3 regions of the Paraburkholderia sp. GAS33 genome follow, and region 3 is predicted to be linked to each of the others. Evidence: predicted binding sites of a transcription regulator. Region 3 holds the regulator's gene; each other region holds the start of a gene.

Region 1 (3,282 bases), on a different contig from region 3:
CCAGATGTAATAGTCGACGCCGACGCCCGGGCTGAATTGCAGTTCTGAAAGCGGCGGATACGCCAGCCAGCCCGTCTGTGCAAATTCACCGATCACGAGCGAGATGTTGATCAGGATCGCGCTGACTGCGGTCATCCAGAACGACAGCGAGTTCAGGAACGGGTACGCCACGTCACGCGCGCCGATCTGCAGCGGAACGATCAGGTTCATCAGACCCACCATGAACACCATCGCCATGAAGAAAATCATGATGACGCCGTGCGCGGAGAAGATCTGGTCGTAGTGATGCGGCGGCAGATAGCCAGGGTTGTGATACGCGATCGCCAGTTGCGTGCGCATCATGATTGCGTCGGCGAAGCCGCGCAGCAGCATGATCATCGCCACGACGATGTACATCACGCCGAGTTTCTTGTGGTCGACCGACGTGAGCCACTCGGTCCACAGGTAGCGCCACTTGCCGAAATATGTCACGGCGCCGAGCACCGTAACCGCGCCGATGCCCATCAGGGCCGCGGCGAACATGATGATCGGCTCGTGGTACGGAATCGAGTCGAGGGTTAATTTACCGAACATGCGTTACCCCTTGGCCTTGCAGTTGCTATCGTCTTTCATATCCATGACGTTGCCGTTGTTATAGCGGGCAATGATGTTGTGAAAGAGCTTTGGATCGACCGACGAGAAGTAGGTGACCGGCGCTTTCTCGCCCGGCTGCGACACGACGTTGTAGCGGTTCATGTCGAGGCGGTCCGACGATGCGCGCACCTTGGCAACCCATGCGTTGAATTCTTCCGGGGACGAGGCGATCGCGCGGAACTTCATGTCCGAGAAGCCCTTGCCGCTGAAGTTCGCCGACTCGCCGGCGTAGTCGCCTGGCTCATCCGCGATCAGATGCAGCTTCGTCTGCATGCCTGCCATTGCGTAGATCTGGCCGCCGAGTTGCGGGATGAAGAACGAGTTCATCACCGAGTCCGACGTGATATTGAAGTTGACCGGCGTGCCCACGGGAAGCGCGAGCTGGTTGACCGACGCGATGCCGAGGTCCGGGTAGATGAACAGCCACTTCCAGTCAAGTGCGACCACTTCGACGTTGATCGGCTTCACGCTCGATTCAAGCGGACGGTACGGATCGAGCTCGTGCGTGCTCTTCCACGTCAGTACGCCGAGGAACAGGATGATCAGCGTCGGAATCGTCCAGATCGCGATCTCGATGCCCGTGGAATGCGACCAGGTGGGTCGATATTCGGCGCTCTTGTTCGACGCGCGATAGCGCCAGGCGAACAGCAGCGTCATGGCAATGACCGGAATCACGACGATGAGCATGGCCCATGTCGACGTCGCGATGAGGTTACGCTCCGCGATTCCCACACTGCCCTTGGAATTCAGCAGATCGAGATTGCTACAGCCCGAGAGCAGCGCAACCAGGCCAATGGCGACTGTGCTCATCGCCCCCCGTAGAGTTTTTTCTTTCATATCGATTGCCTGCTCTTTACGACTGTGACGAACAACATCCGACCGCTCTCCATTAGTAAGCGGTCGCATAGTAAAGCCGTGCTATCTCGTTATAAACAGCGATTTTTGCAACGATCTGTTGCGAGCGTGAAGTGTGTGACACGTTGCCGCACAATCCTGCGCACATGATCGGTGCTTGCCGTACATCAAGAGATAAAACAACTGCTTCAGCTATGGACCGCGAGCAAGTAACGACCGCACATCTGCGCGATCGCACGCGCTTCAGGTAGCGCGTCGTATCGTGTTAGCGGCACGACGCAGCTACACAATCAATGCACTCAACCCGGCGCGTGTGTTGCGTTTACCGCAGCGCGTGCTTGCAAATGCTCTGCGTTCTCGACAGCAGCGGACTCGACCGGTTGTGCCGGACGATTGGTCTGCGCGAGCAGGCTGGTCGACGTCGGGTTGATTGCATCCGTGAACGGCTTCGGATAGATGCCGATCGCGAGTACCAGTACCGCCATTGCGCCGAGCAGGACGAACTCGCGCTTGCCGAGGTCGGTCAGCTTCGCGACGCGTGCATTGGCGATCGCGCCGAAGATCACGCGCTTGTACATCCACAGCGTGTAGGCGGCGCTCAGGATCACCGTCAGCGCAGCAATTGCGCCGATCCAGAAGTTGAAGCCGATCGCGCCCATCAACACCATGAACTCGCCGACGAAACCTGCCGTGCCCGGCAAGCCGACGTTGGCCATCGAGAACAGCATCACGAAGACAGCGAACTTCGGCATGGTGTTGGCGACGCCACCGTAGGCGTCGATCGAGCCGCTTTGCGTGCGGTCGTACAACATGCCCGTGCACAGCAGCATGGCGCCGGACACGACGCCGTACGAGATCATTTGCATGATCGCGCCTTCCTGGCCGAGCGGATTGAATATGAACAGACCCAGCGTGACGAGACCCATGTGGGCGATCGACGAGTAGGCGAGCAGTTTGCGGATATCGGTTTGCACGAGCGCGAGCAGGCTCGAGTAGATCACGGCGACCAGCGACAGCGTGATCATTGCCGGCGCGAAGAAGTGGCTGGCTTGCGGGGTGATCGGCAACGCGAAGCGCAGCAGACCGTAGCCGCCGATCTTCAGCATGCCGAGCATCACGGCGGCGCCGGTTGGGCCGTCGAGGTGGACGTCAGGCAGCCAGGTGTGCACCGGCCACATGGGCACCTTCACCGAAAACGCTGCGAGGAAGCCGAGGAAAATCAGCGCTTGCGGTACGAAGTCCAGATGCGCGTTGCGCCAGACTTCGAGGTCGAAGCTGTGGGTCTGCGCGAACAGATAGAGCATCGAGATCAGCATCATCAGCGAGCCGATCAGCGAGAAGAAGAAGAACTTGACCGCGGCGTACGAGCGGTTCTTGTTGCCCCACGTACCGATCAGCAGGTACAGCGGAATCAGCGTCGCTTCAAAGAAGATGAAGAACAGCATGCCGTCCAGCGAACTGAACACGCCCTGCATGAAGCCCGACAACATGAGGAACGAGCCGAAGTATTGCGCGCTGCGCACCGTGATGGATTGCCAGCCCGCTACCACGATCACCACCGTCGTCAGGGCGGTCAATACGATCAGCCACAACGAGATCCCGTCTACGCCCAGGTGCCACGCAATGTCGAACGACGGCAGCCACTTCACGTTCTCCACGAACTGCATTGACGGCAACCCGTTCGTGAAGCCTGCGACCAGCGGGATAGCAGGCACGAGGCCGGCAAGTGCACCGATGAGCGCGAGCCAACGAGCCCGGCCAGGCGAACCCGAACCCACTCGCAGAACGATGATG
Region 2 (3,282 bases), on a different contig from region 3:
GGACGCGCCGTGCTGTCTACCGCCAATATCACCATGCAATTCGGGCCCAAGCCCCTCTTCGAGAACATCTCCGTCAAATTCGGGGGAGGGAACCGCTATGGCCTGATTGGTGCAAACGGCTGCGGCAAGTCGACCTTCATGAAGATTCTTGGCGGCGATCTGGAACCGAGTTCGGGCAACGTGATGCTCGAACCGAATGTGCGTCTGGGCAAATTGCGCCAGGACCAGTTCGCATACGAAGACGTGCGCGTGCTCGATGTAGTGATGATGGGCCACGCGGAAATGTGGGCCGCCATGACCGAGCGCGACGCGATCTACGCGAATCCGGACGCTACCGACGACGACTACATGCACGCCGCCGAACTCGAAGCGAAGTTCGCCGAGTACGACGGCTACACGGCCGAAGCGCGTGCGGGCGAACTGCTGCTCGGTATCGGCATTGCGATCGAAGACCACAACGGCCCGATGAGCAACGTGGCGCCGGGCTGGAAGCTGCGCGTGCTGCTCGCCCAGGCGCTGTTCTCGAAGCCAGACGTGCTGCTGCTGGATGAGCCGACCAACAACCTGGACATCAACTCGATCCGTTGGCTGGAAGACGTGCTCAACCAGTACAACTCGACGATGATCATCATCTCGCACGATCGACACTTCCTGAACCAGGTCTGCACTCACATGGCAGACATGGACTACGGCACGCTGAAGGTTTATCCGGGCAATTACGACGACTACATGCTGGCCAGCACGCAGGCCCGCGAGCGTCAGCAGAATGCCAATGCGAAGGCGAAGGAACGTGTCGCCGATCTGCAGGACTTCGTGCGCCGCTTCTCGGCCAACAAGTCGAAGGCCCGCCAGGCGACCAGCCGTCTGAAGATGATCGACAAGATCAAGATCGAGGAATTCAAGCCCTCGTCGCGGCAGAACCCGTTTATCCGCTTCGAATACGAGAAGAAGCTGCACAACATCGCCGTGGTGGCCGACAGCATCACGAAGAAGTACGAGCGCACGATTTTCAGCAACTTCAGCATCAGCGTGCAGCCGGGCGAGCGCATTGCCATCATCGGCCAGAACGGCGCCGGCAAGACCACGCTGCTGCGTTCACTTCAGGGTGGCATCAAGACTGAGCACGGTACGGTGAAGTGGGCCGAAAACGCGAATGTCGGTTATATGCCGCAGGACACGTACGAAGAGTTTCCGGACGACATCACGCTGATGGACTGGATCGACGGCTACCGCCAGGAAGGCGACGACGAGCAGATGGTGCGCGGCACGCTGGGCCGGCTGCTGTTCAATGCGGACGACATCCGCAAGTCGGTGAAGGTGCTTTCGGGTGGCGAGAAGGGCCGCATGATCTGGGGCAAGCTGATGCTGGGCCGCCACAACGTGCTGCTGATGGACGAGCCGACCAACCACATGGACATGGAGTCGATCGAATCGTTGCAGATCGCGCTCGACAAATACGATGGCACGCTGATTTTCGTGTCGCACGACCGTGAGTTTGTGAGCGGGCTGGCGAACCGGATTATCGAAGTGCGCACGGATGGCACGCTGTATGACTTCGGTGGCAATTACGAGGATTTCCTGGCTAGCCAGGGTGTGCAGTAAGCAAGAGGCGCTTGCCGCTTCACGATGTAACTTGCGTTGTAGCCATCCTGATCTGACGATGGTTACAACGCGATTCCCGCAGTAACGCGATTCGATCGCGCCTCGATCTCCCCCGGTTTTCCATTCTTCTATCTCCCCACGAATGCCCGGCAGCTTGCCGGCAATCGCGTCGTTGCTCGCTGTTTCCCCGCTCGGTCCCGCGTGCCGTCCCCGCCTCCACAAAAAATGACATCCGCTCTGCGTTTTCCTTGGCGGAGATCAAATTTCGCCTGAGCTTTCACTCGTAGAATCCGGCGGCGTACGCATTTAACTGCGTGGGTTGCGTGTTGCGAAGATGCAGCGGATTTCAGGGGTGGTTCAATGAAAAGCAGGCAAATATGATGAACAAGGGAGTCCTTAACAACAGGGTATGGATACCCCTGGGGGGCGCGTTGGCTGCATGCCTTTCCGGTTGCAGCAAGCTCGATGTGCTCGATCCGAAAGGCAGCATTGGCGCGGCGGAAAAATCGCTGATCGGCACAGCGACCTACACGATGCTGATTGTCGTGGTGCCGGTCATTCTGATGACGCTCTGGTTCGCCTGGCGCTACCGGGCCAGCAACCGCGGCGCGACCTACGCGCCGAAATGGGCGCATTCCACGGCGATCGAAGTGGTGATCTGGACGGTACCGTCCATCATCATCCTGTGTCTCGGGGTGCTGACGTGGAAGACCACGCACGAGCTCGATCCCTACAAGCCCATCGAATCGGCGGTGAAACCGATCAACGTCGAGGTCGTGGCGCTCGACTGGAAATGGCTTTTCATCTATCCGGATCTCGGCATCGCATCGGTCAATCAACTGGCTTTCCCGGTGGGTACGCCCGTTAATTTCATGATCACGTCGGACTCGGTCATGAACTCGTTCTTCATTCCGCGTCTGGGCAGCCAGATCTACGCCATGGCGGGCATGCAGACCCAGTTGCATCTCGTCGCCGATGAAGCGGGCGACTATGCCGGCGTGTCGGCCAACTTCAGCGGCAGGGGCTTCTCCGACATGAAGTTCCGGGCGCTCGCCACCAATCCCGAGCAGTTCAACGCGTGGGTGGAGAAGGTCAAGGCGTCGTCGGGCCGGCTCGACATGAACGAATACAACACCGTGGCACAGCCCAGCGAGAAGGCGCCCGTGCGCTACTTCTCATCGGTCGATCCGAAGCTGTTCCACAACATCATTGCGAAGTACAACAACGGCAACGTTCTCGATCTGCAGAACAGCAATTGCAGTACGAAGGGGTAACACATGTTCGGAAAACTGACACTATCGGCGATTCCGTTCGATCAGCCCATCATCATGGGCGCGGGCGCCCTGATGGCGGTCCTCGTCCTTGCCACGCTCGGCGCGTTGACGTGGTTCGGCAAATGGAAATGGCTGTGGAGCGAATGGCTCACCAGCGTCGATCACAAGCGGATCGGCGTCATGTATATCGTGGTTGCGGTATTGATGCTGCTGCGCGACTTTGCGGACGCGGTCATGATGCGCCTGCAACTGGCGCTCGCCTATCACTCGCCGGGCTATCTGCCGCCGCATCACTACGACCAGATCTTCACGGCGCACGGCGTCATCATGATCTTCTTCATGGCGATGGCGTTGATGGTGGGTCTGTTCAACCTGATCGTGCCGCTGCAGATCGGAGCGCGTGACG
Region 3 (3,282 bases):
AATAAAGCATAAGGCTGTTTTGACGATCAACTTACGCTTTGTTTGTCACGCGCGCACACACCGAAACCCCGCATACACATACTGATAATGCGCTTGAAACCAGTTGCGAAACGCGGGTCTCAACATGCATTGCGCGGTGCGTGGTGAACCACCCTTCAACACGTAATGCTGCCCATCGAAGAAATTCGCTGAGTATCCCAGGTAGAACGGAAACGGTTCAAACCCCGGCAACGCATCGAACAACGTCGAGGTCCATTCCCAGCCGTTGCCGAACTGACCTTCCACGCCGAATGCGCTGATGTTGTCGGGATGCGCATCCACGGCCTGCGGATCCCAGCTACGAAAATCGAAGTTGCCTGACGCTGCGTGCGGGGCGCCGTGCGCGGCGCGCTGCCACTGCGCTTCGGTTGGCAATGCTTTGCCGGCCCAGCGGGCGTACGCACTGGCTTCCGCGTGGCTGACGTAGACCGGCCAGTCGAGCGGCAAGGGGATCTCTTCGAACATGGTGCGCAGCATCCACTCGCCGTCACCGTCGCGTTGCGACCAGCCGGCGGGGTGGCTGATGCCCTCGCTTTCCTTCCAGACCCAGTCCTTGTCTTTCCACCAGGCCCGCTGGTGGTATCCACCGGCAAGCAGGAACTCGCGGAAGGCGCCGTTCGTCACCATGTAGCGGTCAATCTCGAAGGTGGGCACGTCGACGCGCAGTTCGCCGAACTCGTTGTCCCAGCCGAAGCGGCCGCTGTCGCGCGGCATGCCTAGCAGCGTCGAACCAGCCGGCACCTGGACCATGGCCGCTTCCTCCGGCCCGAAGGTGCGACGCTCGGAACTCGTCGCCGCCTGGCCGTCTTCACGGCCAGGTGCGCCTACCTTCCACGCAAGCGGCAACTGATGCAGCATGTAGGCGAGCGTCTCGGCATGCATCAGACGGTGCTCGATGGCCACGTTCAGCAACTGCGCGGCCGTGGCATCCTGGGCGTCATCCGCCTCGGGGTCGCCGTCGATGTTCAAGGCCGCCAGTTCACGGTCGATCTGTTCGCGTGCCTGCTGGCCGTAGCCGCGCACGGCCTCCAGCGACGGCCAGTCGTCGGGCACGTCGGTCGGCAGGCCGCCGTCGACCGGGTCGATGCCGAAGGCAAACAACTGGTCGAGCGAAGCATTGAAAGCGGGCAACGTGCACAGACGCTGATCGAACAGATTCCGGTCGAACGCCTCGAGATGGCCGATGTAGAACACGACCCGGTGACGCTCGCGGATCGGCCGTTCGTACAGGTACTCGGGTTTGACGATGGAGAAGAGGGCGTCTGTGATCTGACGCGCGTCGATCAGGCGCTGGACTAGCGGATGATGCGGGGTGGGGTCACGATTCATGTCGCCGGGTCTCCTGGATGGGGGACAGTTTGAAGACTGTACCGCAGTCGCAGGAGACGTGCCAAGGCGGAGCCACAGGGGAGGCGGATGGTGGCGGAACTGAAGCGTCCGGGGACAGGCGCGGCGCGCGGGGCCGCGCGGTGTGCCGCCTCACGGCTTACACGTGCCGCAGTCCGTCCAGATCGACGATACGGATGAACTTGCCTTGCGTGTCGATCAGACCGCGCTTTTGAAATCTTGACAGGGTGCGGCTCACGGTTTCCAGCGTGGTGCCGAGATAGCTGCCCATGTCCTCGCGCGTCATGCGCAGGTTGAATTCCGCGGACGAATATCCGCGTTTTGCGTTGCGTTCCGATACATCGAGCAGGAACGCGGCAACCCGTTCGTCGGCGGACAGCGAGCCGAGCACCATCATTTGCGCGGCCTCGCGGACGATCTGCTCGCCCATCAGCTTGTGCAGACGCTCCTGCATGGAGCCGATGTCGCGGCACAGACGCTTGAGCTTGACGTACGGAATGATGCAGACGGTGCTGTCTTCCAGCGCGGTTGCGCTGCAGGCGTGCCGGTCTTCGCTGATGCCGTCGAAGCCGAGTGCCTCGCCGGCAAGGCGCAAGCCCGTGACCTGCTCGCGGCCGTCGCGGTAAGCCAGGGTGGTTTTCAGCGAGCCGGAGCGCACCGCATACAGATTGCCGAACGCGTCGCCGGAGCGGTATAGCGTCTCGCCGCGCTGGACCGGGCGCGCGCTGCAGATGAGCGCTTCGAGCTTCGGCAGTTCATCCGGGGAGAGCCCTTGCGGCATGCAGAGCGGCCGCATCGCGCAGTTCGAGCAGCGCGCGATGCTGCGGGGTACCGGCAGGCTGGTGGAGGGGCGGCGGCGACCGGCTGGAGGCCGAACTACGGCGGTGGGCGTAAGCATGGTGTACGACCGTTTGTAAGGGAATTAATCCATTGTCCCACCGTGGTTATCCACCGTTTCGCGGCAAAATGACGCGTCAAGCCGATGCGGCGTCGTGCTCCTGTCCTGCCGCCGAAGGCACCAGCAGCACGGGTAGCGCAGCCTGACGCACGCAGCGTTCGGCAACGCTGCCGAGGAACAGCCGCTGGACGCCCCGGCGCCCGTGCGTGCCCATGACGAGCAGATCGGCATTGAACGCGGCGGCGGCCTTCAGCACCACGGTGGCGACATCGTCGACTGCCGTGGCCTCGGCGACCGCCACCTCGCCTGAAACGCCTTTTTCGCGCATCGCCTGGGTGAATTCTGCGCCCAGTTCCTTGCCCTGTTCGATCAGCCGGTTACGCAGGATAGACGGGTCATAGCCGGGCGCCTCGAAATACATTGGCGTGTTTTCGACGACATAGAACGGCTGGAGTACCGCGCCCATGGAACCCGCCAGGTTCAGCGCAGATTCAAATGCGCGGCGCGAGGTATTGCTGCCGTCGACCGCTACGAGGATACGTTTGTACATGTTGGACTCCGCGTGGAAAGGGTTCGGGACCGGCTGCGCCTGTTGCCGCCTGATTGCCGGTTTCAGCTTAGATCATGTGCGGGATTGTGTTTTTTTGTCGAGATGTAAATCAAACACTTGGCAAATTTCCGCAGGTAGGGTCATATAGGCGGAACGCCGTCCGGTGAGCCTTTGCGGCGGGCGTGCAGTCCACCTAACCAATCTTTGAGCAGGCAATCCACCCTGTTTGCCTTACAATTGTGGCCTATTCTGACAAGCTGAAACCTTCATCGATGATGAACGAGCGCAAATCGACGGGCCTGCCCGACAAGATCTACGGCGACATCCTCAATCGCATACTCGAAGGCGAGTACAAGGAAGGCGAGCGGCTGCCCACCGAACACGCGCTGGCCGAGCGCTTCGAGACCTCGCGGCCCACGGTGCGCGAGGCGCTGGCCCGTCTGCGTGC

What was found. The regulator FNR, encoded in region 3, switches genes on or off when oxygen is low (the NO sensors DNR and NnrR bind a similar motif). The targets are predictions, from matches to a motif close to TTGATNNNNATCAA.
Region 1: the regulator FNR is predicted to act here: its motif matches at 1,646-1,659, upstream of cyoA (ubiquinol oxidase subunit II).
Region 2: the regulator FNR is predicted to act here: its motif matches at 1,851-1,864, upstream of cyoA (ubiquinol oxidase subunit II).

Annotation. Positions count from the first base shown of each region.
Region 1 covers NZ_JBNDMP010000027.1:690-3,971, reverse strand. Annotated here, with positions in the region: gene cyoB (cytochrome o ubiquinol oxidase subunit I) at 1-573, opposite strand, end outside; gene cyoA (ubiquinol oxidase subunit II) at 577-1,470, opposite strand; gene P3T24_RS37945 (complex I subunit 4 family protein) at 1,788-3,282, opposite strand, start outside.
Region 2 covers NZ_JBNDMP010000002.1:127,636-130,917, reverse strand. Annotated here, with positions in the region: gene P3T24_RS06985 (ABC-F family ATPase) at 10-1,602, shown strand; gene cyoA (ubiquinol oxidase subunit II) at 1,983-2,876, shown strand; gene cyoB (cytochrome o ubiquinol oxidase subunit I) at 2,880-3,282, shown strand, end outside.
Region 3 covers NZ_JBNDMP010000006.1:53,951-57,232, forward strand. Annotated here, with positions in the region: gene P3T24_RS19710 (SUMF1/EgtB/PvdO family nonheme iron enzyme) at 46-1,368, opposite strand; gene fnr (fumarate/nitrate reduction transcriptional regulator Fnr) at 1,526-2,284, opposite strand; gene P3T24_RS19720 (universal stress protein) at 2,361-2,834, opposite strand; gene P3T24_RS19725 (FadR/GntR family transcriptional regulator) at 3,110-3,282, shown strand, end outside.